Regions from separate parts of the Microbacterium sp. NPDC055312 genome, predicted to be linked through region 1. Evidence: predicted binding sites of a transcription regulator. Region 1 holds the regulator's gene; each other region holds the start of a gene.
The links. Region 1 encodes LexA, which represses DNA repair genes until DNA is damaged. Its sites were predicted from a motif close to TCGAACANNTGTTCGA; they were not measured.

Region 2: recA (recombinase RecA) is a predicted target of LexA. The motif match lies at 4,095-4,110, and genes of this name have one in related genera.
Region 3: ACWIDW_RS00790 (DUF222 domain-containing protein) is a predicted target of LexA. The motif match lies at 6,913-6,928, and genes of this name have one in related genera.

Annotation. Positions count from the first base shown of each region.
Region 1 is NZ_JBSHMU010000004.1:142,846-153,440, forward strand. Features, by position in the region: gene ftsE (cell division ATP-binding protein FtsE) at 1-621, shown strand, start outside; gene ftsX (permease-like cell division protein FtsX) at 618-1,532, shown strand; gene smpB (SsrA-binding protein SmpB) at 1,657-2,133, shown strand; gene ACWIDW_RS11895 (prolyl oligopeptidase family serine peptidase) at 2,239-4,131, opposite strand; gene ACWIDW_RS11900 (methylenetetrahydrofolate reductase) at 4,249-5,199, shown strand; gene metE (5-methyltetrahydropteroyltriglutamate--homocysteine S-methyltransferase) at 5,196-7,508, shown strand; gene lexA (transcriptional repressor LexA) at 7,582-8,268, opposite strand; gene ACWIDW_RS11915 (LysM peptidoglycan-binding domain-containing protein) at 8,574-8,951, shown strand; gene ACWIDW_RS11920 (histidinol-phosphate transaminase) at 8,997-10,088, shown strand; gene hisB (imidazoleglycerol-phosphate dehydratase HisB) at 10,085-10,595, shown strand, end outside.
Region 2 is NZ_JBSHMU010000001.1:233,731-244,325, forward strand. Features, by position in the region: gene ACWIDW_RS01090 (DNA translocase FtsK) at 1-2,301, shown strand, start outside; gene pgsA (CDP-diacylglycerol--glycerol-3-phosphate 3-phosphatidyltransferase) at 2,301-2,876, shown strand; gene ACWIDW_RS01100 (CinA family protein) at 2,873-3,355, shown strand; gene ACWIDW_RS01105 (helix-turn-helix domain-containing protein) at 3,509-3,817, shown strand; gene ACWIDW_RS01110 (DUF3046 domain-containing protein) at 3,841-4,062, shown strand; gene recA (recombinase RecA) at 4,309-5,352, shown strand; gene ACWIDW_RS01120 (regulatory protein RecX) at 5,449-6,093, shown strand; gene miaB (tRNA (N6-isopentenyl adenosine(37)-C2)-methylthiotransferase MiaB) at 6,153-7,706, shown strand; gene miaA (tRNA (adenosine(37)-N6)-dimethylallyltransferase MiaA) at 7,703-8,632, shown strand; gene ACWIDW_RS01135 (dihydrofolate reductase family protein) at 8,671-9,207, shown strand; gene dapF (diaminopimelate epimerase) at 9,217-10,089, shown strand; gene ACWIDW_RS01145 (class I SAM-dependent methyltransferase) at 10,100-10,595, opposite strand, start outside.
Region 3 is NZ_JBSHMU010000001.1:165,685-176,279, forward strand. Features, by position in the region: gene dxr (1-deoxy-D-xylulose-5-phosphate reductoisomerase) at 1-465, shown strand, start outside; gene ACWIDW_RS00775 (Mur ligase family protein) at 494-2,104, opposite strand; gene ACWIDW_RS00780 (M50 family metallopeptidase) at 2,191-3,504, shown strand; gene ACWIDW_RS00785 (chorismate-binding protein) at 3,544-5,424, opposite strand; gene ACWIDW_RS00790 (DUF222 domain-containing protein) at 5,658-6,902, opposite strand; gene ispG (flavodoxin-dependent (E)-4-hydroxy-3-methylbut-2-enyl-diphosphate synthase) at 7,022-8,173, shown strand; gene ACWIDW_RS00800 (hypothetical protein) at 8,191-9,045, shown strand; gene ACWIDW_RS00805 (RNB domain-containing ribonuclease) at 9,066-10,487, opposite strand; gene ACWIDW_RS00810 (isocitrate lyase/PEP mutase family protein) at 10,567-10,595, shown strand, end outside.

The sequences.
Region 1 (10,595 bases):
GAGCAGCAGCGCGTCGCGATCGCGCGCGCCATCGTCAACCGACCCAAGGTGCTGCTCGCCGACGAGCCCACCGGAAACCTCGACCCTGCGACCTCGGTGGGGATCATGCAGCTGCTCACCCGCATCAACGCGGGCGGCACGACGGTCGTGATGGCCACGCACGAGGCGGCGTTCGTCGACCAGATGCAGCGCCGCGTGATCGAGCTCAAGGGCGGCGAGATGGTGCGCGACGAGGTCGGCGGCGGCTACGGCGACACCTCCAGCATCCCGCGCCTCATGCCCGAGGCGGTGCCCGGCGCCGCCGTGGCCGCGGCGCTCACCGCCGTGCAGGAGATCCAGCGCGAGACGATCACCGGCGTCGTTCCGACGCCGCCCGTCGAGCAGTCGGCAGCCCCGCATCCGGCCTCCCGGACGGCGTCGAACCCGGACGCCGCGCAGTCGACCGCACAGGGCGCGCAGCGCCCGCCCGCGGTGGCCACCCCGCCCGAGGAGCAGGCGGAGGTCGCCGCTCCGCGAACCACCCCGATCGTGATCCCGGAGGTGGAGGTCGCCGAGCTCGGCATGGCCGACCGGCTCGGCCTCTCGCGTGACGACGACGAGGAAGTGGGCCCGACCTCATGAACTTCGGACTCATCGTCGGCGAGGCGCTGATCGGCCTTCGCCGCAACATCTCCATGGTCATCTCGGTGGTGCTCGTCACCTTCGTCTCGCTGACGTTCGTCGGCGCGGCCATCCTCATGCAGACGCAGATCCAGACGATGCGCGGCTACTGGGGCGAGAAGGCCGAGGTCACCATCTACATGTGCTCGCCGTTGTCGACGTCGCAGAACTGCACGTCAGACGAGGCGACCGAAGAGCAGATCACGACCGTCAAGGACGACCTCGCCGGTCCCGCGCTCAAGCCGCTGATCAGCGAGGTCGCCTTCGACGACAAGGAGACGACCTACCAGAACTGGATCGAGCGCTTCGGCGAGGAGCAGGCGAACGCGTTCGGCGTCGAGAACATGGGTGTCGCATTCCGCGTCACCATGAAGGATCCGCAGCAGTCGCGCGTGCTCACCGAGGCCTTCTCGGGAGTCGCCGGCGTCGACGAGGTGCAGGATCAGCGCCGTCTGCTCGATCCGCTGTTCTCAGCGCTCACCGTGGCGACCTACATCGCCGTGGGGGTCGCGGCTCTCATGCTCATCGCCGCCGTGCTGCTGATCGCCACGACCATCCGGCTGTCGGCGTATGCGCGCCGCAAGGAGATCGGCATCATGCGTCTGGTGGGCGCGTCGAACCGATCGATTCAGACGCCGTTCGTGCTCGAGGGCGTGTTCGCCGCGTTCCTCGGATCGGTGTTCGCCAGCGCGGCCGTGCTGGCCGGGGTGAAGTTCGGCGTCGAAGGGTATCTCGCCGAGCGGGTCCCGTTCATGCGTCCCCTGGTCGACATGCAGGATGCCGCGTTCGTCGTGCCCGTGCTGATCGGCATCGGCGTCGTGCTGGCGGCCTTGTCTGCCGGCTTCGCGATCCGGCGCTGGCTGCGCACCTGATCCTTCGACAGGCTCAGGAACCGACAGGGACGGGTCCAGGAACCGACAGGGATGGGCTCAGGAACGATAGGGATGGGCTCAGGAGCCGGTAGGCTGAGGGGCTGTCCATCGTCAGGAGAAGAACATGCCCAGGGAACGCGGGGAGAAGGTCATCGCGACCAACCGTCGCGCGCGTCACGACTACAACCTCGAGAAGTCGTACGAGGCGGGCCTCGTGCTCACCGGCACCGAGGTCAAGTCGCTGCGCCAGGGGCGTGCGAACCTCAGCGACGGCTACGCGTACGTGAAGGGCGGCGAGGCGTACCTCGACGCCGTGCACATTCCCGAGTACTCCCAGGGGCACTGGACCAACCACTCCGCCAAGCGCATCCGCAAGCTGCTGCTGCACAAGGACGAGATCCGCAAGCTCGAGCACGCCGTCTCGGCCGGCGGCTACACCCTCATCCCGCTGAAGCTGTACTTCTCCGACGGCCGCGCCAAGGTCGAGATCGCGCTGGCGAAGGGCAAGAAGGAGTACGACAAGCGGCAGACCCTGCGCGAGCGCCAGGACACCCGCGAGGCCGCACGCGCCATGCGTCTGCGCAACCGCGTGGGGGAGTAAGGCCCTTCGACAGGCTCAGGGGCCCAGTGGGACTCAGGCCCTTCGGCAGGCTCAGGGGCCCCGTGGGGCTCAGGCCCTTTGGCAGGCTCAGGGACCCATACAGGCTCAGGGGCCCAGTCGGGGCTCGAAGCCGAACGTGCGCCCCAGGAAGCGCAGCTCGGCCTCCAGCGATGCGATGATCGTCTCCGCCGCGCGGAAGCCGTGGCCCTCGCCCTCGAACAGCAGGTACTCGTGCGGCACGCCCCTGGCTTCCAGCGCGTCGCGGATCGCCTCCGACTGCGACGGCGGCACCACCCGGTCGTCCGACCCCTGCTGCAGCAGCACCGGCACGTCGATCCGGTCGGCGTGCGAGAGCGGCGACCGCTCGATGTACACGCTCTCCGCCTCGGGCAGCGGTCCGACCAGGCCATCGATGTAGTGGGCTTCGAAGTCGTGGGTCTCGGCCGCCAGCATCCGCAGATCCGCCACGCCGTATCGTGAGATGCCGGCGGTGAACGTCCCGCCGCGCACCAGCGCGCACAGCACAGTCCAGCCGCCGGCCGATCCGCCGCGGATCGCGATGCGGGCGGGATCGGCGAGTCCGGCGTCGGCCATGCCGCGCGCGGCGGCGATCACGTCGTCGACGTCGACGACGCCCCACTGCCCGTCGAGACGCTCGCGGTACGCCCGGCCGTAGCCGGTCGAGCCGCCGTAGTTCACATCGAGCACGCCGATGCCGCGGCTGGTCCAGTACGCGTACGCGGTGGATGCCGCCCCCGAGACGTGCGCGGTGGGGCCGCCGTGCACCATGACGATGTACGGCGGCAGCTCGCCGTCGGGCGCGGAGGCGTCGGGGCTGGTGGGCGGGTAGTCGAATGCGTGCACCGGCCCGTGCGGGCCGTCGAAGGTCACCGGGCGGGCACGGGGAACCCAGTGGGCATCCGCCTCGGCACCGCCGGTCACCGTCGTGATCGTGCCGTCGTCGAGGTCGACGCACCACAGCCCCGCCCCGACCGTCCGGCCCGCGCCCGAGACGAGCACCCGCGATCCCTGCGCGTCGTCGATGCTCGCGCCGGCCGTGATCGGCAGGGTGAGCAGCTCGACGACGTCGCCGTCGGGCGAGATGAGCACGATCTCATCGGCCCCGTTCGTGCGCACGGCGACGATGCGGCCGTCGTCGAGAGGCTGGTACCAGCGGTTGCCGAGCACCCACAGGCCTCCGCCGGTGTCGGCGTCGGCCAGGCAGAACGGCTCGGTCGTCGCCGGCGGGGTGGGCGCGGGCGGCGGCGCGACGTCCACGACGTGTGCGAGGTGCAGGTTCCAGCGTCCGGTGGCGTCGTCGGCGTACAGCAGCCGGTCGTCCGAGAGCCACTCCGGCTGCACGGGCGCCCGGCTCGGGACTCCGGCATCCCAGCCCGACTCGAGATGCATGACCGAGACGATCGCCCGCTCCCACGGCATGTGCTCGGCGTTCCACTGCACGTACGCCAGCTGCTTCCCGTCGGGCGAGAGCGCCGGATGTGCGACGAAACCGTTCACCGAGACGTGCGTCTGCACGGCAGACTCGTCGTCCGCCGCCGTGCCGTCGAGCGGGATCTCGACGATCGCGCGCACGTGCGGATCGGGTCGCAGGTCCTCGCGCACCGCGAGCAGGCGTCCCCGCTGCAGCCGCAGGCCGCCGTACGCGGGGCCTGCCGCGGTCAGCGGCTCGGGGGCGCCGCCGCGCGGCATCCGGTGCACCCGCTGGTCGCCGCCGTGCACGAAGTACAGCGTGCCGTCCGCATCGGCCGTCCACGCTCCGCCGCCGTACTCGTGCACGCGCGAACGCGCGTTCCACGGCGCGGGCAGGATCTCGTCGCCGCTCGAACTGCGCACCGTCACCCGACCGCCCTCGGCGGGAACGGATTCGCCCCACCACACCTCGTCGCCGACGAAGCGGGCTCCGTCGATGCGGGGGGACGCCTGCGCGATCATCTGCGCGGTGAACGGTGAGGGCCACGAGCCGTACGGTGCGGTCATGATCCGAGCCTAGCCAGACCCGCAGGCGACACACGGCGTCACACAGTGTGCGCCGCCCCGAGCGGCTGTCCTACCGTCTGAGGACACCCCGCCGCCCGGTCCCGAAGGAGAATCGCCATGAGCAGCATCCCGTTCTCCTTCGAGCTGTACCCGCCGCGCACCGCCGAGAGCACGCGCGCCCTGCACGACACGATCGACCGCCTCGCCGAGGCGGGGCCGGAGTTCATCTCGGTCACCTACGGCGCGGGAGGATCGACCGGCGGCCGCTCACTCGACGTGCTGCGATACATCCGCACGCACACCGACACCGAACCTCTCGCGCATCTCACCTGTGTGGGCAACACCTACGCGGGCGCCGCCCGTCTTATCCGCGAGTTCCTGGATGCCGGTGTGCTGAGCTTCCTCGCGCTGCGCGGCGACCCGCCGGCGGGCCAGAGCGAAGACGACGCGTTCCTCGGCGACCTCGAGAGCTCGGCGCAGCTCGTGCAGCTGATCGACCGTGTGCAGGCCGAGCGAGCGCCGTACGAGGAGTCACCGGTGCGCGGCAATCCGGGGGCCGTGCGGGTCGCACCGCGCCGCAAGGTGAACATCGCCGTCGCCGCCTTCCCCAACGGCCACCCGCGCTCGGCGTACAGCAGCCAGCACGTCGACGCGCTGCTCGCGAAGCAGGCCGCCGGGGCGACCGTCGCGATCACGCAGCTCTTCTTCCACCCCGATCACTACCTCGCGTTCGTCGAGCGTGCGCGCCGCGCCGGCGTGACGATCCCGATCCTCCCGGGCATCATGCCGATCACCTCGCCCGCGCGCCTGGCGCGGGTGCTCGAGCTGACCGGTGAGGAGCTGCCGAGCGAGCTCGCCATCGAGCTCGAGGTCGAGCCGACCACCGAGGGGCGTCGCCGGATCGGCATCCGCTGGGCCGCCGACCTCATCCGCGCCGTGGTCGACGGCGGGGCGCCCGGTGTGCACCTGTACGCGTTCAACCAGCACGAGACCGTGCTCGACGTCCTCCAGTCCGCCGGGGTCATCCCCGCGCGCCAGCTCTCCGCAGCATCGAAAGGAATCTCATGACCGCTTTCCCCGCAGGGACGATCCTCGGCTACCCGCGCATCGGCCGCCGTCGCGAGCTGAAGAAGGCCGTCGAGGCATTCTGGGCCGGCCGCTCCGACCAGGCCGAGCTCGAGCGCACCGCCGCCGAGCTGCGTGCGACGACGCGCGTCCGTCTCGCCGAGCTCGGCCTCGGCCGCGATGACTCGTCGATCCCCGAGTCGTTCTCGTTCTACGACCAGGTGCTCGACGCCGCGGTCACCGTCGGTGCCATCCCGACCCGCTTCGACGATCTGCGCGACGCCGACGGCACCATCGGACTGGATGCGTACTTCACCGTCGCCCGCGGCGAGGGCGAGCGCGCACCGCTCGAGATGACCAAGTGGTTCGACTCGAACTACCACTACCTCGTGCCCGAGATCGGCCCCGAGACGACCTTCTCGCTCGCCAGCGAGCACCTCGTGCAGCAGGTCGCCGAGGCCGCGGCCGCCGGGTACGTCACCCGTCCGGTGATCGTCGGACCGGTCACCCTGCTCGCCCTGGCGAAGGCGTCGGATGACGCACCGGAGGGCTTCGAGCCGCTCAGCCGCCTCGATGACCTGCTGCCGGTCTATGCCGCGCTGCTCGCGAAGCTGAAGGCCGCGGGCGCTGAGTGGGTGCAGCTCGACGAGCCGGCGCTGGTCAGCGAGTCGCTGCCAGTCGACACCGCGACTCTGGCGGATGCCGCAGCCCGCGCCCTCGCGGTGCTCGGCGGCGCGAGCGCACGCCCGCAGATCTTCGTGGCAGCCCCGTACGCCGCGCTCGGCGCGACGCTCGACGTGCTGGCCGCCGCCCCCGTCGAGGCGATCGGCATCGACCTCGTCCGCGGCGAGGTGCCCGCCGCGCTGCCCGCGCTCGACGGGAAGACCCTCGTCGGTGGCGTGGTCGACGGACACAACATCTGGCGCGGCGACCTCGACGCGGCCTTCGCGAAGCTCGAGTCGCTGCGCGCTCTCGGCGCGGCCGCGGTGTCGGCATCCACCTCCACCTCGCTGCTGCACGTGCCGCACGACGTCGACGACGAGACGGCCCTCGATCCGCGTCTGGTCTCGTGGCTCGCCTTCGCCGACCAGAAGGTCGGCCAGGTCGTCACCCTCGCGCAGGGTCTGGGCCAGGGCCGGGATGCCATCGCCGACGCTCTCGACGCGGCATCCGCCGCCCTCGCCGACAGGCACGACGCGCCCGGCGTGCGCGACGGTGCCGTGCGCGCCCGCGAGGTCGCCGAGGCGGAGTACTCACGCGTGTCGTACGCCGAGCGCGAGAGCGCGCAGCAGGCGCTGAACCTGCCCGCGCTGCCCCTGACGACGATCGGCTCGTTCCCGCAGACCGGCGACATCCGCCGGGCCCGCGCCCAGTTCCTGCGCGGCGAGCTGCCCGCTGACGACTACGACGACTTCCTGCGTCGCGAGATCGACCAGGTCGTCGCCCTGCAGGAGGAGCTCGGCCTCGACGTGCTCGTGCACGGTGAGCCCGAGCGCAACGACATGGTGCAGTACTTCGCCGAGCACCTCGACGGATTCGCCGTCACCCAGCACGGCTGGGTGCAGTCCTACGGCTCGCGCGCCACCCGGCCCTCGATCCTCTGGGGAGACGTGTCGCGCCCCGCGCCGATCACCGTCTCGTGGGCCGCGTACGCCCAGTCGCTCAGCGCGAAGCCGGTCAAGGGCATGCTCACCGGCCCCGTGACGATCCTCGCGTGGTCGTTCGTGCGCGACGACCAGCCGCTCGCTGAGACCGCCGACCAGGTCGCCCTCGCGCTGCGCGAGGAGATCACCGACCTCGAGGCGGCGGGCATCGCGATCATCCAGGTCGACGAGCCGGCGCTGCGCGAGCTGCTGCCGCTGAAGGCTGCGGATCAGGCCGACTACCTCGACTGGTCGGTGCGCTCGTTCCGCCTCGCGACCGGCGGTGCCGCTGCGGCCACGCAGATCCACACGCACCTCTGCTACTCGGAGTTCGGCGTGGTGATCGATGCGATCCGCGCCCTCGACGCCGATGTGACCTCGATCGAGGCCGCGCGCAGCCGGATGGCGGTCGTCGCCGACATCGCGCGCTTCGGCTTCGATCACGGGGTCGGCCCCGGCGTGTACGACATCCACTCACCGCGGGTGCCCAGCGTCGAGGAGATCGAGGCGCTGCTGCGTCGCGCCGTCGACGAGCTGCCGCTGCGGCAGCTGTGGGTGAACCCCGACTGCGGTCTGAAGACCCGCGCCTACGAGGAGACCGTCGAGTCGCTGCGCAACATCGTCGAGGCCACCCGTCGCGTCCGTGAGGACGTCGCGGTCACCGTCTGAGGCACCACCAGCACGAAGAGAGGCGCCCCTTCCCGACCGGGAAGGGGCGCCTCTCCTGGTCGCGGCGGCGCGATCAGACCGAGCGGAGCACCGCGACGACCTTGCCGAGCACGACCGCCTCGTCGCCGAGGATGGGCTCGAACGCCGAGTTGCGGGGCAGCAGCCAGGTGTGCCCGTCGCGCCGGCGGAAGGTCTTCACCGTCGCCTCGCCGTCGATCATGGCGGCGACGATCTCGCCGTTCTCGGCATCGTTCTGCGTGCGCACGACGACCCAGTCGCCGTCGCAGATCGCCGCGTCGATCATCGACTCACCGTTGACCTTCAGCATGAACAGATCGCCCTTGCCGACCAGCTGCCTCGGCAGCGGGAAGATCTCCTCCACCTGCTGGTCGGCCGTGATCGGCACTCCCGCGGCGATCTGCCCGACGAGGGGCACCAGCGCGGCGTCCCCCACGGACGGGGCGGTGTCCGCCGGGTTCTCGGTGCCGCTGCCGGGAAGGTCGATCAGCACCTCCATCGCGCGGGTCTTGCCCGGGTCGCGGCGCAGGTAGCCGCTCAGCTCGAGCTGCCCGAGCTGGTGAGTGACGCTCGAGAGCGACTTCAGCCCCACCGCGTCGCCGATCTCACGCATGCTCGGCGGGTAGCCGTGCCGGGCGATCGAGGTCTGGATGACCTCGAGGATCGCCATCTGCTTGGGGCTCAGGCTCTTGCGGCGCCGCGTGCGGGGAGCCTCGGCTGCGGTCTCGGGGGTGTCGCTCATGGCTGCTCCTTCATGCCCTCACACGGTGCGGATCCGCGTCGTCGCGGGGATCCGGTTCGAATGTCGGTGGCCCATGGTGGGCTGACTTCATCGAAACCGTATCCGAGTTCGCTCGGAAAACGGAAGATCTGTTCGAGCGTGTCGCAGAAGTGGTGGCACGGTATTCGAAGAATTCTTGACAGATGTTCGATATCGAAGATAGGTTCGGAACGTAGCTTCGCATCCGGCATCCCCGGCCGGATGCCGGATGCGAAAGCTGCACCACTTCCGCCCGATGGGCGGGGGAGAGCGAAGAGGAGCATCACATGAGCACCACCAGCATCCAGGCCCCCGAGACCTCTACGGTCACGGCCGCTGCAGGGCGTTCTGTCTCGACCCGGCTGCGCCTCACCGCGCGCGGTCGCCGTCTGCTCGCCGCCCTCGCAGCCGCACCGGTCATCGCCGGCATCGCCGTCTCTCTGCTGGCCGGGGGCTCGGCGGTCGCTTCCGGTGAGAGCGAGCCGGTCGCCTTCGAGACCGTGACGGTGCTGCCCGGTGACACGCTCTGGTCGATCGCCGCCGAGGCCGCGCCCACCTCCGATCCGCGCGACGTCATCGACGACATCAAGCGTCTCAACGACCTCACCACCGGCATGATCCAGGTGGGCACCTCGATCGCGATCCCGACGGCCTATTCCGGGTGAGTGCGCGCCGTCATGCGCGGCGGCGCGCGCGATGCGCCGCCTACGATGGAGCATGTGACATCCCTCGATGAGCTGCCCCTCCGCGCCGACCTGCGCGGGCTCACGCCGTACGGTGCCCCGCAGGCGCCGCTTCCGGTCGCTCTGAACGTCAACGAGAACACGCATCCGGTTCCCGACGAGGTCGCCAGTGACATCCTCGACGACATCGCCCTCGCGCTGCGAGACGTCAACCGCTACCCCGATCGCGAGTTCACGCCGCTGCGAGAGGCGTTCGCCGCGTATCTCGGTCACGGACTGACAGCCGAGCAGATCTGGGCGGGAAACGGCTCGAACGAGGTGCTGCAGCACATCATGCAGGCATTCGCCGGCCCCGGCCGGACGGCGTTCGGGTTCGCGCCCACCTACTCGATGTACCCGCTGATCACGCAGGGCACGGGCGCGCAGTGGATCGCGGGCACCCGGCACGACGACTTCACGCTCGACCCCGATGACGCCGCGCGGCAGGTCGCCGGGGCCGACCCCGACGTCGTCATCCTCTGCACCCCGAACAACCCCACCGGCACGCCGCTGGGACTCGACGTCATCGAGTCCGTGTACGAGGCGGCGCGCGGCATCGTGATCGTCGATGAGGCCTATCAGGAGTTCGCTCCGCACGACGCGCCCTCGGCGCTGAGCCTGCTGGCCGGCCGGCCGCGGCTCGCGGTCTCGCGCACGATGAGCAAGGCCTTCGCATTCGCCGGCGCCCGGGTCGGCTATCTGGCCGCCGACCCGGCGTTCATCGACGCGCTGCGGCTCGTGCGCCTTCCCTACCACCTCAGTGCTCTGACTCAGGCCGCCGCCGTCGCGGCGCTGCGCAACTCGTCGACCATGCTGCAGATGGTCGACGAGATCGTCGAGCAGCGTGACCGGATCTCGGCCACCCTCGAGGCCCTCGGGTACCGGCCGCACGCCTCGTGGTCGAACTTCGTGCTGTTCGGCGGAGTCGAGGACCCGCAGGCTCTCTGGCGAGCGCTGTACGACCGCGGAGTGCTCATCCGCGACGTCGGGATCCCGCATCACCTCCGTGTCTCTGCCGGCACCGAAGCCGAGACCACCGCATTCCTGGAAGCCCTCGCGTCGATTGGATCGCCCGCATGACCACCCGCACCGCCCGCCGGACCCGCAGCACCTCCGAGTCGACCGTCGAGGTCGTCGTCGACCTCGACGGCACGGGACGCAGCGACATCGACACGAGTGTTCCGTTCTTCGACCACATGCTGACGGCGTTCGCGAAGCACTCGCTCACCGACCTCACGGTGCGCGCCACGGGCGACACGCACATCGATGCGCACCACACGGTCGAGGACATCTCGATCGTGCTCGGCCAGGCGATCCGCGAGGCACTCGGCGACAAGGCCGGCATCTCCCGCTACGGCGATGCGCTGGTGCCCCTCGACGAGGCTCTCGCTCAGGCCGTGGTCGACATCTCGGGCCGCCCGTTCCTCGTGCACGACGGAGAGCCCGCCGGATTCGAGTTCCACCTCATCGGCGGTCACTTCACCGGATCGCTGGTGCGCCACGTGTTCGAGGCGATCACCCTCAACGCCGGCCTGACCGTGCACGTGCGCCTCCTCGGGGGCCGCGACCCGCACCACATCGCCGAGG
Region 2 (10,595 bases), on a different contig from region 1:
GGCCTGTTCGTGCTCTCCGTCGCCGGCATCCTGCACGTCGCGTCGGGCACCGCGGGGGCGACCGGAGCGATCGTCCGGCCTCAGCCGCGCGACGGCATGCCCGAGCTCAGCGGCGCCGGCGGGCTCTTCGGCTGGATGCTCGGTGAGCCCCTGGCCTTCCTGACCCCGGTCGTCGCGTACATCATCCTCGCGATGCTGGCCGCGCTCAGCATCCTGATCCTCACCAAGACGCCACCGAACCGCATCGGCGAGCGACTGGGCGACCTGTATGCCTGGATGTTCGGCGCCGAGCGTCCGCTGCGCCCGACGGCGGAGGAGGCGGCGCCCGCCGACGACGCCGAGAAGGACGACGCACTGCCGTGGTGGCGGCGCAACAAGAGCGGGCGGGAGGAGACGCCGGACGACGACGTCGACTCGCAGGCCATCACCGCGCTCTTCGACGAGCCCGCGCAGAAGACCGCGTACGACCAGGCGGTCATCGTCGACGACGAGCCGACGACGCACGGCGGCGCGGATGCGGCGACGGAGGTGCTCTCCGACGTCAGCGCCCTCACCGGGCTGCTCGGCGAGCAGAACACGACCGCGCTGCTCGACGACTCCGGCTCCACGGGCGAGCTGCCCGGTCTCGACGGCTTCGGGACGGAAGGTCCGGGGGAGAAGGGTCTGCAGGCGCCCGCCGCGCCCTACGTGCTTCCCTCGACGGCGGTGCTGAAGTCGGGACCGCCGCCCGTGGTGCGCTCGGATGCCACCGACCGCACCATCGAGCAGATCACCAGCGTGCTCGAGCAGTTCAAGGTCGACGCCAAGGTCACGGGCTTCTCGCGCGGGCCGACGGTGACGCAGTACGAGGTCGAGGTCGGGCACGGCGTCAAGGTCGAGAAGATCCTGCAGCTGAGCAACAACTTCGCCTACGCCGTCGCGTCGAACGACGTGCGCATCCTGTCACCCATCCCGGGCAAGAGCGCCATCGGGATCGAGATCCCCAACGTCGACAAGGAGACCGTCGCGCTCGGGGACGTGCTGCGCTCGAGCGCGGCGCAGAAGAGCACCCACCCGCTGACCATCGGCGTCGGCAAGGACGTCGGCGGCAACATCGTCGTGGCGAACCTGGCCAAGATGCCGCACCTGCTGGTCGCCGGTTCGACGGGGTCGGGAAAGTCGAGCTTCGTGAACTCGATGATCACGAGCCTGCTCATGCGCGCCCGGCCCGCCGATGTGCGGATGGTGCTGATCGACCCGAAGCGGGTCGAGCTGACCAGCTACGCGGGTGTGCCGCACCTGATCACACCCATCATCACGAACCCGAAGAAGGCGGCCGAGGCGCTGCAGTGGGTCGTGAAGGAGATGGACATGCGGTACGACGACCTCGCGTCGTTCGGCTACCGCCACATCGATGACTTCAACAAGGCCGTGCGCGCCGGCGAGGTGCAGGTGCCGCCGGGCAGCGAGCGCGTGCTCAAGCCCTACCCCTACCTGCTGGTCGTCGTCGACGAGCTTGCCGACCTGATGATGGTCGCCCCGCGAGACGTCGAGGACTCGATCGTGCGCATCACGCAGCTGGCACGCGCCTCGGGCATCCATCTCGTGCTCGCCACGCAGCGCCCCAGCGTCGACGTCGTCACGGGCCTGATCAAGGCGAACGTGCCCTCGCGTCTGGCCTTCGCCGTCACGAGCGTCACCGACAGCCGCGTCATCCTCGACGCGCCGGGCGCCGACAAGCTGATCGGTCAGGGCGACGCGCTGTTCTCGCCGATGGGGTCGTCGAAGCCGTTCCGTCTGCAGGGCGCCTGGGTCGACGAGGCCGAGATCTCGGCGGTCGTGAAGCACGTCACCCAGCAGGCGCGACCCGAGTACCGCCCCGACGTGCAGGAGTCGGCCGAGGCGCGCAAGAAGGAGGTCGACGAGGACATCGGAGACGATCTCGAGCTGCTGCTCGCGGCGGCCGAGCTGATCGTGTCCTCGCAGTTCGGGTCGACGTCCATGCTGCAGCGCAAGCTGCGCGTCGGCTTCGCCAAGGCCGGGCGCCTCATGGACCTGCTCGAGTCGCGCGAGATCGTCGGGCCGTCGGAAGGGTCGAAGGCCCGCGATGTGCTGGTCACGTCGGAGCAGCTGCCGGGGGTGCTCGCGAAGCTGCGCGGAGACGATGCACCGGCACCTGCGGCGCCTGCCGCCCCGGCCGCGAGCGCGTCCGCCGACCCGTACGGACACGACCCCGTGGCTCAGCAGTTCGAAGGGCTGCCGGTGGTCGAGAGCGATGACGACGGCGACGAAGACGCCTGGGGACTGACGGGACGCGACTGATGGCGATTCCGAGGCAGCTTCCCAACGCGATCACGATCGCCCGCATCCCGCTCGCGGTCGTCTTCTTCATGCTCCTTCTTCTCGCAGGTGCGTTCGGCGCCGACGACATCGTCATGCGCTGGGTGGCTGCGGGGCTCTTCGTGCTCGCTATCTCGACCGACTGGGTCGACGGCTATCTCGCGCGCAGGTACGACATCGTGAGCGACTTCGGAAAGCTGTGGGATCCGATCGCCGACAAGCTGCTCACCGGCGCGGGTTTTCTCGGGCTCGCGATCCTCGGCGAGGTGCCGTGGTGGATCGTCATCGTGATCCTCGTGAGGGAGTGGGCGATCACGATCCACCGCTTCACGCTCGTGCACGAGCACGTCGTCGCCGCGGCCTGGATGGGAAAGATCAAGACCGTCGTCCAGGGCGTCGCGCTGAGCTGGGCGCTGCTTCCGCTGGGCGGGCTCGTCGGTGAGACCGCCTGGGTCGTGATCACGCAGGTGCTGATGATCCTGGCGCTCGTGCTCACCGTCGCGAGCGGCATCGATTACGTCGTGGCGCAGGTGCGCGGTCGCCGGAGGACCGGATGACCGACGCTGCGCAGCTGGTCACCGCTCTCAGGCAGCGGGGCTGGACGCTGGGTGTCGCGGAGTCGCTCACCGGAGGTGCGGTCGCCTCCGCGATCGTCTCGGTCCCGGGCGCGTCGGCGGCTCTGCTCGGCGGTGTCGTCGCCTATGCGACCCCGGTCAAGCACACGCTGCTCGGCGTGGACGCCGCTCTGCTCGCCGAGCACGGTGCCGTGCATCCCGACGTGGCCGCTCAGATGGCCGAGGGGGTGCGGCGCGCCGTTGCCGTCGACGGTCGCCCGGCCGACGTGGGCATCGCGACGACGGGGATCGCCGGGCCGGACTCGCCCGACGGCCAGCCGGTCGGCACCGTGCACATCGGCGTCGTCACGCCGACGGGCATCCGGAGCATCCCGCACCTGTTCGCCGGCACGCGCGCAGAGATCCGCGCGCAGGCCACGGCCGCGGCGATCGCCGCGGGGCTGGCGGCGGTGCGGGAATAGGCACGAGAGGGTCGACGTTCTCCTCTACGTGACAAGCCGCTCACTCACAACTCAAGCACAGCGAAAAACAGTAGATTCGACGACAACCGATCAGGTTAGACTGGCGATCCCCTCGGAGCAGTCTCCGGGTGGCGCGACGGGAAGGAGGTTCCGATGATCCTCGTCAGACAGGAAATCGGCGATGTGCTGCGGGACTTCCGCCTGCAGAAGGGGCGCACCCTGCGCCAGGTCGCGAGCAAGGCCTCGGTGGCCCTCGGCTACCTGAGCGAAGTCGAGCGCGGTCAGAAGGAGGCCTCGAGCGAGATTCTCGCATCGGTCGCCGAGGCGCTCGACGTGCCCATCTCGACCATCATGCGCGAGGTCGGCGACCGCATCTCCGTGCTCGAGGGCCTCAGCCCCTTCCCGGACGTCGTCCCCGACGATCTCGTCGCCGCGGTCGAGCCCGAGCTGTCGCTGCACTGATACCGCAGCGCACTACTCCCCGCATGCGACGAAGCGAGTTCCTCCGCGCGGTCGACGACGAGTTCGGCGGCCGCGCGGATTCTCTTGTGCACGACCTGATCCTGGGCACGCTGGGCAGGACGGCGCGCGAGGCGCTGGATGCCGGTGTGCCGCCGCGCGACATCTGGCTCGCGCTGTGCGATGAGACCGACGTGCCCGCGACGCGGCGCTACGGCGTGGGACGGCTGGATCCGCGCGAACGCTGAACGAAACTCTGCGCGCGCTCGTCGGCGTGTCGTCGAAGATGTGTTCGATCTGCGCGTAATGTTCTGCACAAGTGGTCTTGAGGTCATCTTCTCCACATCAGACGCTGCCGCCGATCCAATGTCGGTGGCCGCTCGTACGGTGAGAGATGTGGCACTGAGCCATACGCCTTGTCGCAGAGTCACTCCATCCGGTACGGCCGCGACAGCCTACAGGCGGCAGAACTTCGAGATACAGAGGAGCACGTCATGCCATCCACCGACGACCGCGAGAAGGCCCTGGATTCCGCACTCGCACACATCGAGCGTCAGTTCGGCAAGGGTTCGATCATGCGACTGGGCAGCGACGAGCGCGCTCCTGTCGAGGTCATCCAGACCGGGTCGATCGCCCTTGACGTCGCCCTCGGCATCGGAGGTCTGCCGCGCGGACGCATCATCGAGATCTACGGGCCCGAATCGTCCGGTAAGACCACGCTGACCCTGCACGCGATCGCCAACGCGCAGCGCGCCGGCGGCATCGCCGCGTTCATCGACGCCGAGCACGCGCTCGACCCCGAGTACGCACGCAAGCTCGGCGTCGACATCGACCAGCTGCTCGTCTCGCAGCCCGACACGGGTGAGCAGGCACTCGAGATCGCCGACATGCTGATCCGCTCCGGCGCGATCGACCTCGTCGTCATCGACTCCGTCGCGGCCCTCGTGCCCGAGGCCGAGATCAAGGGCGAGATGGGCGACTCGCACGTGGGTCTGCAGGCGCGGCTCATGTCGCAGGCGCTGCGAAAGCTGACCGGTGGGCTGAACCAGACCAAGACCACGGCCATCTTCATCAACCAGCTGCGCGAGAAGATCGGGGTGTTCTTCGGCTCGCCCGAGACCACGGCCGGCGGTAAGGCGCTGAAGTTCTACGCCTCGGTGCGCCTCGACATCCGGCGCATCGAGACCCTGAAGGACGGCACAGAGGCGGTCGGAAACCGCACCCGTGTCAAGGTCGTCAAGAACAAGATGGCACCGCCCTTCAAGCAGGCGGAGTTCGACATCCTGTACGGCATCGGCATCTCGCGCGAGGGCAGCCTCATCGACTTCGGCGTCGAGCACGGCATCGTCAAGAAGTCCGGCTCGTGGTACACCTACGACGGCGACCAGCTCGGCCAGGGCAAGGAGAACGCCCGCAACTTCCTGATCAAGAACGACGACGTCGCCATGGCGATCGAGACGCAGATCAAGCAGAAGCTGGGTGTGGGCGCCAAGGCGGAAGACACCGTCGACGAGCTCGCCGAACGCCGTCCGGCCTGATGTCATCCGCTGACGTGTTTCGACGGCGCTCAACAACCGTGTTTCGACGGCGCTCAACAACCGTGTTTCGACGGCGCTCAACAACCGGCGTGACTTATGTCATCCGCTGACGATGGGCTCGCGCCGGTGATCCCGTTGTTCGGGGGACCTCCGCGGCTCGATGACCCGGGCGATGATCACGACGACGTCGTGCCGGTCGAACCGGATGCCGACGAGGTCCGTCAGCGCGCAGAGGAGGCTCTGGTGCGCAAGCTGCGCGCCAAGCAGCTGTCGGTGTCGGAGGCGCGGTCTGTGCTGCGCGAGAACGGCCTCGACCGCGACGCGATCGAAGACGTCATCGACGAGTTCCTGCGCCGAAGCTACCTCGACGATCACACGCTCGCGTCGCTGCTGGTGACCTCGGGATCCGAGCGGAAGGGGCAGGGGCGCATCGCCCTAGCGCGGTCGCTCGCGCAGCGCGGCATCCCGCGCGACATCGTCGACGACGCGCTCGCTGAGCTGCCCGACGACGATGCCGAGCGGGCGCTGGAGTTCGCCCGCAGCAAGGCATCCGGTATGAGCCGCCTCGACTACGACACCGCACTGCGCCGGCTGCACGGGCAGCTCGCCCGCCGCGGGTACGGCGGCTCCGTCGCGATGGACGCCGCCCGCACCGCCCTGGGCGAGGTCGGAGTGCGCCGCGCGACGACCCGCTCGTCCGCTGCGCACTCCTCCGGCGTGCGATTCGTCGACTCCGAGTGAGCACGCTCTCTACGAGCCGCTCAGCCACCCGGCCGGGCGGCTCGTAGAATGGATCCACCATGTCTTCTCTCTCTTCCGAACCGACGATCATCGCGCCCTCCGACGCGGCGATCACCGCCGACGGGCGCCGTCGCTCCTACGAGGTGCGCACCTTCGGCTGTCAGATGAACGTGCACGACTCCGAGCGCCTGTCGGGTTCGCTCGAGAGCGCGGGGTACGTGCAGGCGGATGCCGGCGACGAGGCCGACATCGTGATCATCAACACCTGCGCCGTGCGCGACAACGCCGCCGGCAAGCTGTACGGCACCCTCGGGCATCTCAAGTCCCGAAAGGACAAGCACGAGGGCATGCAGATCGCCGTCGGCGGATGCCTCGCGCAGATGGATCAGCAGGCCGTGCTCGACAAGGCACCCTGGGTGGACGTCGTCTTCGGCACGCACAACATGGGCTCCCTGCCCGGCCTGCTCGAGCGCGCACGCCACAACGGCGAGGCCGAGCTCGAGATCCTCGAGTCGCTCGAGATCTTCCCGTCGACGCTGCCCACCAAGCGCGACTCCGCGCACAGCGGGTGGGTGTCGATCTCGGTCGGCTGCAACAACACCTGCACGTTCTGCATCGTCCCGAGCCTGCGAGGCAAGGAGAAGGACCGCCGGCCCGGCGACATCCTGAACGAGATCCGCCTGCTCGTCGAAGACGGAGCGATCGAGGTGACGCTGCTCGGGCAGAACGTCAACTCCTACGGCGTCGAGTTCGGCGACCGCCAGGCGTTCAGCAAGCTGCTGCGCGCGGCGGGAGAGGTCGAGGGACTGGAGCGCGTCCGCTTCACCAGCCCGCATCCCGCCGCGTTCACCGACGACGTCATCGATGCGATGGCCGAGACACCCAACGTCATGCCTCAGCTGCACATGCCGCTGCAGTCGGGCAGCGACAGCATCCTCAAGGCGATGCGTCGCTCGTACCGCAGCTCCCGCTACCTCGGCATCATCGAGCGCGTCCGCGAGCGCATCCCGCACGCGGCCATCACCACCGACATCATCGTGGGCTTCCCCGGTGAGACCGACGAGGACTTCGAAGACACCATGCGCGTCGTCGAACAGTCCCGCTTCTCGGGCGCCTTCACGTTCCAGTACTCCATCCGCGAGGGCACGCCGGCCGCGACCATGCACAACCAGGTGCCGAAGGAGGTCGTGCAGGAGCGGTACAACCGCCTGATCGCGCTGCAGGAGCGGATCTCGCTCGAGGAGAACCAGAAGCAGGTCGGCCGCGAGGTCGAGGTGCTCGTCTCGGTCGGCGAGGGCAAGAAGGACGCGTCGACGCACCGTCTCACCGGACGCGCGGAAGACAACCGGCTCGTGCACTTCGAGGTGACGCCCGGATCCGAGCTGCCGCGACCCGGCGACGTGGTCACGGTGAATATCACGCATGGCGCGCCGTTCCATCTGCTCGCCGACGACCCGACCTGTGCGCCGCTGCGCATCCGCCGCACACGCGGCGGCGACGCGTGGGACCGCGCGCAGGCGGCGTCGTGCGGCGTGCCCGCACCGGCAGGGGCGTCCGGCGCTCCGCGCGCGGTATCGCTGGGCCTGCCCACGCTGCGCCCTGTCGGGTCTTGACCACCGGCGCGGCGCGGCCAGACGCGCCGCGGCTCTGGGCGGTGGTCGGCGCGACGGGCACCGGAAAGAGCGAGCTCGCTCTCGATCTCGCCGAACACCTGCGCGCGGGTGGCGACGATGCGGAGATCGTCAACGCCGACGCCATGCAGCTGTACCGGGGCATGGACATCGGCACGGCCAAGCTCCGCATCGACGAGCGGCGCGGCATCCCGCACCATCTGTTCGACGTCCGCGAGGTCACGGACGAGGCGGCCGTCGCCTGGTATCAGCCGCTCGCCCGAGAAGCGATCGCCGCCATCCACGCCCGCGGGGGAGATGCGATCCTCGTCGGCGGGTCGGGGCTGTACGTCTCGAGCGTGGTCTTCGACTTCCGGTTCCCGCCGAGGGATGCCGCACTCCGGGCGCGCCTCGAGGCGGAGCTCGCCGAGGGCGGTGCCGGGGCGCTGTTCGAACGGCTGCGGGGCCTCGACCCCGCGACCGCTGCGCGCATCGATCCGAAGAACGGCCGGCGCGTCGTCCGCGCGCTCGAGGTGATCGAGCAGGGCGGCGCCACGCACGGGGCCGCGCTGCCCGAGAAGCCGGAGCTGTGGCATCCGGCGACTCGGATCATCGGTCTTCACACGCCGCGAGAGCTGCTCGTCGAGCGACTCGATCGACGCGTGGAGCGGATGTGGCAGGGCGGAATGCTCGACGAGGTCGAGCGCCTGCGCGCCGAAGGAATCGAAGACGGGGTCACCGCATCGCGTGCGATCGGATACGCCCAGGCGCTCGCGCAGCTGCGCGGCGACAGGACTCAGGACGAGGCGATCGCCGAGACGCAGGCCCTCACCCGTCGCTACGCGCGGCGGCAGGTGTCGTGGTTCAAGCGCTACCCCGACATCGAGTGGGTCGAGCACCCCGTCGACGTCGAGTCGCTGATCCACTGAGCCTGGCGGTTGTCGGCGGCCGGAGGCACGATGGGCGCATGAGCACGCACTACTACACCGCCTCGTCTCTCGATGGGTTCATCGCGACCACCGAGCACTCGCTGGACTGGCTGCTGAGCCAGGACATCGACGAGGGCGGTCCGATGGCGTACCCGGGCTTCATCGCCGGGATCGGTGCCCTGGCGATGGGCGCGTCGACCTTCGAATGGGTCATGCGGCACGAACAGGGCCGCTGGGACTACGCGCAGCCGACCTGGGTGTTCACCCACCACGACATCCCCGCCCCGGCGCAGGGTGATGTGCGCTTCACGCAGGAGGACGTGCGCGAGGTGCACGCCGAGATGACGGCTGCGGCCGGTGGGAAGGATCTGTGGATCGTCGGCGGGGGAGACCTCGCCGGACAGTTCGCCGACGCGGGTCTGCTCGACGAGGTCTGGGTGCAGTACGCGCCGGTGACCCTCGGCGCGGGCGCACCGCTGTTGCCGCGCCGGGTCGACCTCGAGCTGATCGACGTGGCGCGCAATCGCAGCTTCCTATGCGGCCGGTACCGGGTCACGGGTTCCGGCGCTCTCTAGACTGGGGGTATGGTCGCATTCACCAAGGGACACGGCACCGGCAACGATTTCGTGATCATCGAGGACGTCGACGGCGAGCTGGATCTGTCAGCGACCCAGGTGCAGGCGCTCTGCGACCGCAACTTCGGTGTCGGCGCCGACGGCGTGCTGCGGGTCGTGCGATCGGCAGCCATCCCCGAGGGCGCGGCGGCTCTCGCCGAAGAGCCCGACGCCGAGTGGTTCATGGATTACCGCAACGCCGACGGGTCGATCGCCGAGATGTGCGGCAACGGCATCCGCGTCTTCGCCCACTACCTCCTGCGCGCCGGCCTCGCCACGATCGAACCCGGCTCGACGCTGCCGATCGGCACGAGGGCGGGCGTGCGCGACGTGATGCGCTCCGAGAACGGCTACCAGGTGGATCTCGGGCTGTGGAAGCTCGCCGGCCGCGAGCCGCTCGCGCGCGCGGCCGGTCTCTCGGTGCCGCGACCAGGGCTCGGCATCGACATCGGCAACCCGCACGTGGTGGTCGCGCTGGCATCCGACGACGAACTGGCGGAACTCGACCTCGATCCCACGCCCGTTCTCGACCCGGCCCCCGTCGACGGTGCCAACGTCGAGTTCGTCGTGCCCGGCGAGCCGCTGGTGCGCGACGGCGTCGGGCATGTGCGGATGCGCGTGCACGAGCGCGGCGTCGGCGAGACCCTCAGCTGCGGCACGGGCGTCGCCGCCACCGCTCTGGCGGTGCGGCACTGGGCCGGCGCCAGGGCCCCGCACCAGTGGCGCGTCGAGGTGCCCGGCGGTGTGCTCGGGGTGCGGATGTTCCCCGCGGAGGACGGCGAGCACGTCGCGCTGTCCGGGCCCGCGCAGCTCGTCTACCGCGGCGAGATCGACCTCGTCTGAGGCCGATCGCTCATTCGGGCAGCACGATCGGGGCGGTCGGCGGGGTGCCGTGCCGGCGCACCTTGAGGATCCGGTACCCCTTGCCGGTCGCCGCGCGGGTCACGCTGAAGCCCGGCGTGAACACCGAAGCCATCCACCGCTGCAGTGAGTCGGATCCGAGGTTGCGCTGCACCACCAGCCAGGCGTCGCTGCGCTCGTCGAGGCGGGGGATCCAGCGCTCGAGCATGGAGTGCAGCTCGCTCTTGCCCACCCGGATCGGCGGATTCGAGCGGATCGTGGTGAACACCACGTCGTCGGGAACATCCTCGGGCTTCACGGCGTTCACATTGGTGAGGCCGAGGGCTTCGGCGTTGCGCCTGGTGAGATCCAGTGCGCGCTCGTTCACATCCACCGCCCAGATCACGGCGTGCGGCGTCGAAAGGGCCATCGTGAGACTGATCGGACCCCACCCGCATCCGAGGTCGAGGAAGTTGCCGCTCGGCGGCAGAGGAGCCATGTTGGCGAAC
Region 3 (10,595 bases), on a different contig from region 1:
TACGACGACATCGAGGTTGTCGTGCATCCGCAGTCGATCGTGCACTCGATGGTCGAATTCGTCGACGGCTCGACGATCGCGCAGGCGTCTCCGCCCGACATGCGGCTGCCGATCTCACTCGGACTGGACTGGCCGCATCGCGTCGGCGGGGTCGGACGGCCCCTCGACTGGAGCACGGCGACCAGCTGGACCTTCGAGCCGCTCGACGACGAGGCGTTCCCCGCCGTCGCCCTCGCCAAGGCCGTCGGCCGCGCCGGCAGCACGTTCCCCGCGGTGTACAACGCCGCGAACGAGCAGGCGGTGCACGCGTTCCACGAGGGGCGGCTGTCGTTCCTCGGCATCGTCGACACCGTGCGTCGGGTCGTCGACGCGCACGATGCCCCGGAGAAGCTGACGATCGAGGCGCTCGACGAGGCCGAGTCCTGGGCGCGCGCCACGGCGGACGCCCTGATCGCCGCGTCCTGATCAGGGCTCGCCCGGCGACCTCTGCACGTCAGTCGATGTAGGGGACCGGCCAGTGCGAGTCAGGTGCCGGCCACCCCGCGGCGATGAGCGCGCGACGGGCGAGCTCGCGGGCCGAGTACGGTGTGCGGACGCCGCGGATGTCGCGGTAGTCCTGATGCCCCGGTCCCGCCCAGAGAATGGCATCCCCTTCGCCGACCAGACCCACGGCGGTCACGATCGCGTCCTCCGGAGGCGACACCTCGTGGATCTCGGCATCCGGTCGCGCGCGACGGGCGCCTTCGACGAGGGTGGCGCGGATCGACGCGGCGTCCTCGAACCGAGGGTGGTGATCCGTGATCACGAGGATGTCGCTGCCCTCGACGGCGGTGCGGGCCATGTCGAAGCGCTTCGTGGCGTCGCGGTCGCCGTCGGCGCCGAACAGCATGAGCACCTTGCCCGGGGTGACGCGCCGCACGGCGGCGAGGGTCTTCTCGAAGGCGTCGGGGGAGTGCGCGAAGTCGACGTACACCGCGGGACCGGTCTCGCCCGAGATGAACTGGGTGCGCCCGGGCAGATGCGCGACGATGCGCCCGTCGCGGTCGAGCGCGCCGACGATGCGCTCCCAGTCGTATCCGCCCTCCAGCAGCATGACGATCGCGAGCCCCGCGTTGGCCGCCATGTGCGGTCCGATGACGGGCACGACGGTCGACAGGGTGCGCCCGTCAGGGCCGGTGAGGGTGAACGCGGTGCCGCTGGGACGCTCGTCGTCGACCGAGACGACCCAGTCGGCGCGGGCGGCGGCATCCGGATCGGCGGCGATCGCGGGTGTGCCGACGGTGACGACGGGCACGGTCGCGCGCTCGACGACGATCGATCCGGATGCCGAATCCACACTCACCACGGCGCGGCGCGAGCGCTCGGGGGTGAACAGCGGCAGCTTCGCCTCGAAGTACTGCTCCATGTCGGCGTAGTCGTCGAGGTGGTCGTGCGAGAGATTGGTGAACCCGGCGACGTCGAACATGATGCCGTCGACGCGGTGCCGCGACAGCGCCTGCGCGCTGACCTCGACGGCGACGGCCTCGACCTCGCGCTCGCGCATCAGGGCGAGCAGCGCGTGCATCTCGGAAGCCTCGGGGGTGGTCAGGCGCGAGACGATCACCTCGCCGGCGATGTGCCGCTCTGCAGTCGACGACAGACCCGACACGACACCGATCTGATCCAGCAGGCCCTGCAGCAGGTGCGACACGCTCGTCTTGCCGTTGGTGCCCGTGGTGCCGAACAGCAGCGGCAGCGGGTCGTCCGCACCGGTGCCGTACACCCAGGCACTCAGCGCGCCGAGCACCCCGCGCGGGTCATCCACGACGATGACCGGCAGGCCAGCCGGGCCGGCGATCCCGGCGCCCGCCTCGTCGGTGATCACCGCGACCGCGCCCTTCTCGGCCGCCGTCTGCGCGAACTCGGCGCCATGCCGGTTCACGCCCTGGATGGCGACGAAGGCCTCGCCCGCACGCAGGTCGGCGGTGGCGAGGGTGATGCCGCTCAGCTGCACGCCGGCGATGTCACCGCGGACGTCTCGAGCGAAGCGTTCGGCCAGCTCGGTCAGCGCACGACGGGGTGGGTCGGCCGGGCGGAGCACAGGGGGCAGCGATGTCGTGGTCATATCCCGTCCATGATCTCACGCGGCCCGGAGGCTGCCGGCGTTCGGAGATCCAGGGGATTCCTCAGCGCTGGCACTAGCGTGGACGGGTGGAGATACTGCTGTACCTGGGCGGCATCGTGTTCATGCTGATCGGCCTCGGCCTGTCGATCGGGCTGCACGAGGTGGGGCACCTGCTGCCCGCGAAGCTGTTCGGCGTGCGCGTCGGGCAGTACATGATCGGCTTCGGGCCGCGGCTGTGGTCGAAGCGGATCGGCGAGACCGAATACGGGTTGAAGGCGCTGCCGCTCGGCGGCTTCATCTCGATGTCGGGCATGTACCCGCCGTCGGCGAAGAGCACCCCCGCCCGGGGCCTGTTCGCCTCTCTCGTGCAGGATGCCCGCACCGCCAACGACGAGACGATCGCAGACGGCGACGAGGATCGCGTCTTCTACCGCCTGCCGGTCTGGAAGCGCGTGATCATCATGCTGGGCGGGCCGGCGATGAACCTCATCCTCGCCATCGCGATCTTCACGATCATGGCATCCGGAATCGGCATTCAGCAGGCCAGCACGACCGTCGCCTCGGTGACCGAGTGCGTTCTGCCCGCCGGCACGACGCAGCAGAGCTGCGCGAGTGACGATCCCGCCGCCCCTGCGGCCGAGGCGGGTTTCGAACCCGGCGACGTGCTCGTCAGCGTCGGAGGCGAGAAGGTGCAGACCTTCGCCGAGGTCTCGGCGATCATCCAGCGCTCGCCGGGCGAGCGGCTGGACGTCGTCGTCGAGCGCGAGGGCAAGCGGGTCGATCTGACCCTCACTCCGGTCGCGGCCCAGCGCGGAGAAGTGGATGCCGAGGGCCGGCCGGTGCTCGATGCTCAGGGTGAGCCGGTCACCCGCACCGTGGGATACGCGGGCATCTTCGCGCAGAGCGAGTACGTGCCGCAGCCGATCGGCACGGGGCCGGAGCTTGCGATGCAGCAGACCGGAGCTGTCGCCTCCCTCGTGATCCACCTGCCCGAGAAGCTGTGGAACGTCGGCGTCTCGCTCGTGACGGGAGCCGAGCGCGACCCGAACGGTCCGCTCAGCGTGGTCGGGGTGGGTCGCCTGGCCGGTGAGGTGGCGGCGACGGATGCCCCGGTGCTGAACCGCCTCGTCGTGCTGATGAACCTGCTCGCGGCGTTGAACATCGCCCTGTTCGTGTTCAACCTCATCCCGCTGCTGCCGCTCGACGGCGGGCACGTCGTCGTCGCGCTCTGGGAGGGTCTGAAGCGCACCTGGGCGAAGATCACGGGGCGTGCCGCCCCGAAGCCCGTCGACGCGACCCGGCTGGTGCCGGTGACCGTCGTCGTCGCCGTGCTGCTGATCGGAATGGGTGCGCTGCTGATCGTGGCCGACCTCGTCAAGCCGATGAGCCTGCTGGGCTGATCCTGCGCGGCTCCGCCTGCCGGGCCCGATCCGCCGGCGTCAGGCGAGGGCGTGGGCGGTGAGCCGCTCCAGCGTCTCCAGGCCGTCACGTGACAGGATCGACTCGAGGTGTCCCTGCACCGACGCGAAGCCCTCGCCGCGCAGCGCGTAGACGTCGCCGGTGGCGGCATCCGCCGACACCTCGGCATCCGGCACAGCCGTCGTACCGGGCACGACCCGGGCGGTATAGGTGTTGTAGAAGCCGACTGACGCGTCCTGCCCGAAGACGGGAACCGTCTTCTGCACGCCCTGATGAGGGGCATCGAGCGGCACCAGATCGATGCCGAGCCGGTCGGCGAGGATCTGATGGCTCAGGCACACGGCGAGCAGCGGGGCTCCCGCGTCGCGGCGTCGCGCCACGACCTGCTGCATGCGCGCGATGCGCGGCGAGGCGGTGTCGCGGGGATCGCCGGGCCCGGGACCTGCGACGACCAGGTCTGCGGTGTCGATCGCGGTGTCGGTCACGGCGTCCCACGAGGCGATCTCGACCTCGAGCCCCAGGTGGCGCAGCTGGTGGGCGAGCATGGTGGTGAAACGGTCCTCGGCGTCGACGACGAGCGCGCGGCGGCCCGCGAAGCGGCCGCCGGGGTGGGCATCCTGCGGCTGCATCCAGAAGTCCGCGAGGCGGGTGTTGCGCGATGCCAGCAGAGCGGCGATCTCGGGATCGTCGGCGAGCCGCACCTCACCCGGCGCATCGTCGTCTCGAGCCTCGGCCGCGCGGTCGCGCTCGATGGCGCCGATCGCGCCCAGCACACCTGCCGCCTTGCCGTGCGTCTCGCTGACCTCGCCGTGCGGGTCGGAGTGGCGCACGAGCGTGGCGCCGACGGGCACGCGCAGCCGTCCGCCGTGGAGGTAGACCGTGCGGATGAGGATCGGCGCGTCCAGATCGTGTCCGCCTTCATCGTTCGGGGTGAACAGCGCCGCGACACCCGAGTAGTACCCGCGGGGGGACCGCTCGTGCCTGCGGATCACCGCGCACGCGTTCTGCATGGGCGAGCCGGTGACGGTGGGGGCGAACATCGTCTCGCGCAGGATGTCGCGCGGGTCGAGGCGACTGCGCCCGCGCAGCATGTACTCGGTGTGGGTGAGTCGCGACATCTCCTTCAGATGCGGGCCGGTGATCCGGCCGCCGTCCGAGCAGACCTGGCTCATCATCTTGAGCTCTTCGTCGACGACCATGAACAGCTCCTCGGTCTCCTTGGTGGACGAGAGGAACTCGGTCAGAGACTCGCGGGTCGCGCCGCCCGCCGGGTGACGGAAGGTGCCCGAGATCGGATTCATGGTGACGATGCCGTCACGAGCGACGACGTGCGCCTCGGGGCTGGCCCCGACGGCGATCTGGTCAGGGGTGATGACTGCGAACGTCCAGTACGCCCCGCGCTCGTGGGCGAGCAGGGCGCGGAACCAGGTGAGGGCGGCCGTGCGGTCGTCGGCCTCGAATCGCGCGCGATAGTCGCGCCGGATCACGAAGTTCGCCCCTTCGCCGTGACCGATCTCGTCGGCGATGACGCGCTCGACGATCTCGGCATAGTCGTCGTCGGAGATGTCGAACCCGCCGTCGTTCAGCGCGATCGGGGCCTGGGGGAGCACATCCATCAGCTCGGCGCGGTCGAGCTGAAGGTGCTCGGTGACGAGCAGGCAGCGCAGGGGGGTGCCGTCGTCGTGCGCCTCGAATCCGCGCTCGCGCACCTGGCGGTAGGGGACCATGGCGAACACCTCGCGGGCGCCGTCGGGGCCGTCGAGGGGGATGTCGGCCAGACGGTCGACGTCGACGATGTCGCCGGTGAGCAGGTCGATGCCGCCCTCACGTGCGATCAGCACGAACGGTGCGTCAGGATCGGCTGTGAGCTCTGCCAGTCGGGCGAGCGGAACTGCGGTCATCGGGGTCTCCTCGGTCGGGGATCCGGTGCGGGCAAGAAAAAGACCGCCCCGGAAGGCGGTCTGATCTCGTGGGTACGCGAATCACCGCCTAGAAGGCGGGCCACCAGGTGCGGGTCGCGGACATACCGTGAAAGTAGCACATCGTGGTGCGGGCGATCGGGTGCGTGACGCCGCGTGCAGCCGTTTTCGCTCGCGGAGACAGCCTCTTTCGATCCCGGTGCCGCACTCGATCGTCAAAAGGGCGGCGGAGCAGCGCTGCGGAAACCGGTGGGGGAGATGACCTGGACGGTGTGGTCGGGGCGGGTGCGGTACCGGATTCGGGAGCGATGTCGCATGGTGTGGTCGCGGGGGCAGAGCGGGCGCAGCTGGGTGAGGTCGGTGGTTCCGCCCTTCGCCCAGGGCCGATCATGGTCGAGGTCGGCGTCGACGGCGAGGTGGGTGCATCCGTCGCGGGAGCAGGTCCCGTGGTGCAGGGTCAGCCAGTCGCGCTGAGCGCGGGTGGGGCGGTAGGTGCGCCGGTCCATGTCGATGATCACGCCTTTGACGGGGTCGGTGATCAGCCGGTGGAATCCGCGGGCGTCGAGGAAGAGCTGCTTCGCGGTGAGCGGGTCGATGGTGTCGCCGCCCACGATGGACGCGGATTCGACGGGGACTGGTTCGCCGGCAAGCAGCTGCACGGGCACGGTGACGAAGACCTTCGTCTTCACCGCAGTGGGGGTGCCGATGCCGCGCAGCCATGCGCTGAACAGGTCGGCGCGGATCTGATCCCGCGTGCGCCCGTCGCGCTCAAACTTCTGGGTGTGCTTCGCCGTCGCCGTCAGGCGGCGCATCACCGCGACCGCCTCGTGGGTGGGCAGCAGGGCGGTGACCCACGACATCCCGTCGCCGGCGGGGGAGCGGCCGACATACCGGTCGGCCATCGCGCGGGTGTGCCGGCGGGCGGCGGTGTCGCCGGTGATCCGGTCGACGAGCTTCTTCGCCCGCTGCCGCAGCACCGCCGATGAGCAGGTCAGCACCCACTCGTGCGCCGCCTCATCCAGCCGGGCGAGCGCCGCAGCCTCCGCATCCCGAACCTCCCGCGGCGCACCGAGCGGGGAGGCGAGCGCGCCGGCGGCGGTGACGATCACCCCGACGTTGTGCATCGACGCGAAACCGTCACGGGCGCGCTGCCACAGCAGCGGCAGATCCCGCGCCGCCGTCTCGGCGACAGAGCACAGCTCCCGCACCCGCTCCTGCGAGATCCGCAACCGCAGCGACAACTCCAGCACGACCGCACGCTCGGCCATCCGCACGTCCGCGTCGATCGTGTAGATCTCCGGATGCTGACGAGCGAACTCGACCGCCTCCACCACCCGCTGCGCCTGACGGGCCGCATACCGGTTCGCATCCACCTCAGAACACGTCACATCATCGAGAAGAACACCCAGCACATCACCCGCAGACCGCGGACTCGAGCCGAACTCCTCATCGATGATCACCCCACCAGTATAGAACAAACATTCGAATGTGTCTACACCTGCATCACGGTAGATTTTGCCCCGGACACGAGGTGGCCGACTTCCAGCCCGCGCCGATCCGGCGGCGGTAGCCTGGAGGGGTGCCTGCAGTGAATCTTGGGATGCCGCGCATCCCCGAAGTCCTCGCCCCACGTCGCAAGTCCCGTCAGATCCGGGTCGGCAAGGTCCTCGTCGGCGGCGACGCCCCGGTGAGCGTCCAGTCGATGACGACGACGAAGACCACCGACATCAACGGCACGCTGCAGCAGATCGCCGAGCTCACGGCATCCGGCTGCGAGATCGTCCGCGTCGCCGTGCCGTCGCAGGACGACGCAGATGTGCTGCACATCATCGCGAAGAAGAGCCAGATCCCGGTGATCGCCGACATCCACTTCCAGCCGAAGTACGTGTTCCAGGCGATCGACGCGGGCTGCGCGGCGGTGCGCGTCAACCCGGGCAACATCCGCAAGTTCGACGATCAGGTGGGCGCCATCGCCAAGGCCGCGCAGGATGCGGGCGTGTCGCTGCGCATCGGCGTCAACGCCGGTTCGCTCGACCCCCGCCTGCTCGAGAAGTACGGCAAGGCGACGCCGGAAGCGCTGGTCGAGAGCGCGGTGTGGGAGGCGTCGCTGTTCGAGGAGCACGACTTCCACGACTTCAAGATCTCGGTCAAGCACAACGACCCCGTCGTGATGGTCAAGGCGTACCGCCAGCTGGCCGAGCGCGGTGACTGGCCGCTGCACCTCGGAGTGACCGAAGCCGGTCCGGCGTTCCAGGGCACGATCAAGAGCGCCACGGCCTTCGGCATCCTGCTGGGCGAGGGCATCGGCGACACCATCCGTGTCTCACTCTCGGCGCCTCCGGCTGAAGAGGTGAAGGTCGGCCACCAGATCCTGCAGTCGCTGAACCTGCGCGAGCGCAAGCTCGAGATCGTGTCGTGCCCCTCGTGCGGTCGCGCGCAGGTCGACGTCTACTCGCTCGCCGATGACGTCACCGAAGGTCTCAAGGACATGACCGTCCCGCTGCGCGTCGCCGTGATGGGCTGCGTCGTGAACGGCCCCGGCGAAGCGCGCGAGGCCGACCTCGGCGTCGCATCGGGCAACGGCAAGGGGCAGATCTTCGTCAAGGGAGAGGTCATCAAGACCGTGCCCGAGGCCGACATCGTCGCCACGCTCATCGAAGAGGCGAACCGCATCGCCGCCGAGATGGGCTCCGACGCCCCGCTCGGCACCGCCCAGGTCATCACCGGCTGACGCGTCAGGAAGAATCCATGCAGTCGACGCTCGTCTCGTTCCCCGATGGCGCCCTGGCCGGCGAAGGCGAGGTGCTGCTCGTCGACCAGGCGGCCTCGATCGTCGTGGTCGACGCCACCCCGTTCCATCCCGTCGACCACACCTGGCCCGACCAGCCCGGAGATTCCGGCGCGATCACCGTCGGCGACGTGCAGGTGAGCGTGACCGAGGCCGTGATGGCCGCGATCAGCGACGAGGGAGCGCTGGCGGTCGGCTCCGACATCCCCGTCAAGCGCGGCGGCGAGGGCTGGACGTGGATGGTCGGGCATCGCACCGAGGGGGCCATCCCCGCCGGCATCGCCGTCGGCGCGCGGGTCACCCTGACGGTGGATGCCGACCGCCGAGCCTCCCTGAGCCGAGGGCACACCGCGTGCCACCTGGCATCCCTCGCCCTCGACGCGGCGCTGGCCGACCTGTGGCGCAAGGAAATCGGCACCGACCCGCTTGGCAATCCCGACTTCGAGGGGAAGGCGAACCAGTCCAGCCGCATCCACGCCGACGGCAGCGTCGACGAGTATCGCCTGGGCAAGAGCCTGCGCAAGGCCGGCTTCGACTCCGAGGGATTCGCCGCCACGCTCGCCGAGCGTGAGACGCGGATCAACGACACACTCGCCGGCTGGGTCGCCGCGGCTGGCGCGAGCCGCATCGACGTCGACGGGCCGAGCATCATCGACCGTCGCACCTGGCGCTGCACCCTGCCCGAGGGCGAGGTCGGCTTCCTGTGCGGCGGCACGCACGTGCGGTCGCTGGCCGAATTCTCCTCCATCAGAGTCGCCCTGGATCTGAGTGACCCGCAGCTGCTCGTCATGACGACGACGGTCACGCCGTCCTGAGGCGACCGACAGCGCGCGGCTCACGCCGCGAATCGAATTTCGCCGTCGCCGACGTCCACGCTTTCCAGTGTCAGCGTCACGGTGTCGCCGGGCGTCGTTCCCCCGGGGATCGGGGCGGATGCAGTCACGGCGGGTTCCGCGATCTGCACCGCGGCGCGATCCTCGCCGCGCAGCTCGATGACCGTGGCGTCGATCCGTGTCCCGACCAGCGGCTGCAGCAGCGCCGCCTCGACACGGTTGAGGGTCTCGGCATCCAGCCGCGACGCCCGTTGCGCCGACTCCTGCATGAGCGACGGCAGCTCGGCGAGTGAGTCGCGTGCCCAGTCCGGCGCGGGTCGGCCCTGCGACACGGCCTCGCAGATCGCCAGCGACCACCGGTCGACCAGTCTGCGCAGGGGAGCGGTGGCGTGCGCGTAGGGTGCGCCGATCGCCGCCTGCTCGAGGTCACCGTCGGGCAGTCGCCCGTCGAACGTGACGTAGCCGGCGCCGCGGAACAGCGACGCCGCAGCCTCGAGAACGGGCAGCGTCAGCGGATCGGTCTTGTCGAGCGCGCGCAGGTACTCGCCGTACCGGCCGTCCTTCCACGGCCGCCCCAGCGCTTCGGTCCGCCGGCGGAACCGCGCGAAGGCCTGCTCGTCCGGCTGCGGCATGGTGCGCAGCACGCCCACCTTCGCGTCGATCATCAGCTCGGCCGCTGCCATCCCCGTCAGAAGCGACAGCTGCGCGTTCCAGTCCTCGACGGCCAGTGGGTGGCGGCGCTCGATGTCGTAACGGCCGTCCGCGCGCTGCACGACCTCCTCATCAGGCAGGTTCAGACTCGCGCCACCGCGTTCGGCCTCCTGCACGCGGCGCAGTTCGCCGATCTCCCGCAGCAGAGCGAGATGGTGATCTCCGTCCCGATCGACGGATGCCTGTGCCGAGACGTAGTCGAGCTGCGCCCGCGACCGGATGAGAGCGCGCTCGAGCCGGAAGTCCGTCTTCGACCCCTCGGCGTCGAGGGTGAACGTCCACACGAGCGCCGGCCGCTCGGCATCCGGAAGCAGCGACGCGCGATCCTCGGACAGCACCCGGGGGTGCAGCGGGATGCTGCCGTCCGCGAGATAGAGGGTCTGCCCGCGCAGGCGGGCCTGCGCGTCGACGGCGCCACCGGGCGTCACGAAGCCGGGCACATCGGCGATCGCGTACCGCACCCGGTAGCCCGAGCCGGCGCGCTCGAGGTGGAACGCCTGGTCGAGATCCTTCGAGCCCAGCGGGTCGAGAGTGGCGAAGGGCACGTCGCGCAGATCCAGCTCCGGCGTCGGCGCGCTCGCCGCCTCGGCTTCGGCGACCGCCTCAGGTGGGAACTCGACGGGCGCCTCGATCCCCTCGCGCAGCGCGGTCAGCGCCTCAGCGAGCTCGCTCTGCGCGGCGGAGGGCGAAACGTGTGATCGACGCTGAGGCATGCGTCCACCCTATGCAGAGCCCTGGAGATCTCGGGTGACAGCGGCCCCCGCACCGCGCCACGCGCACTACCGTGAGGACATGACGAACGCTGACAAGGCCCGCACTCT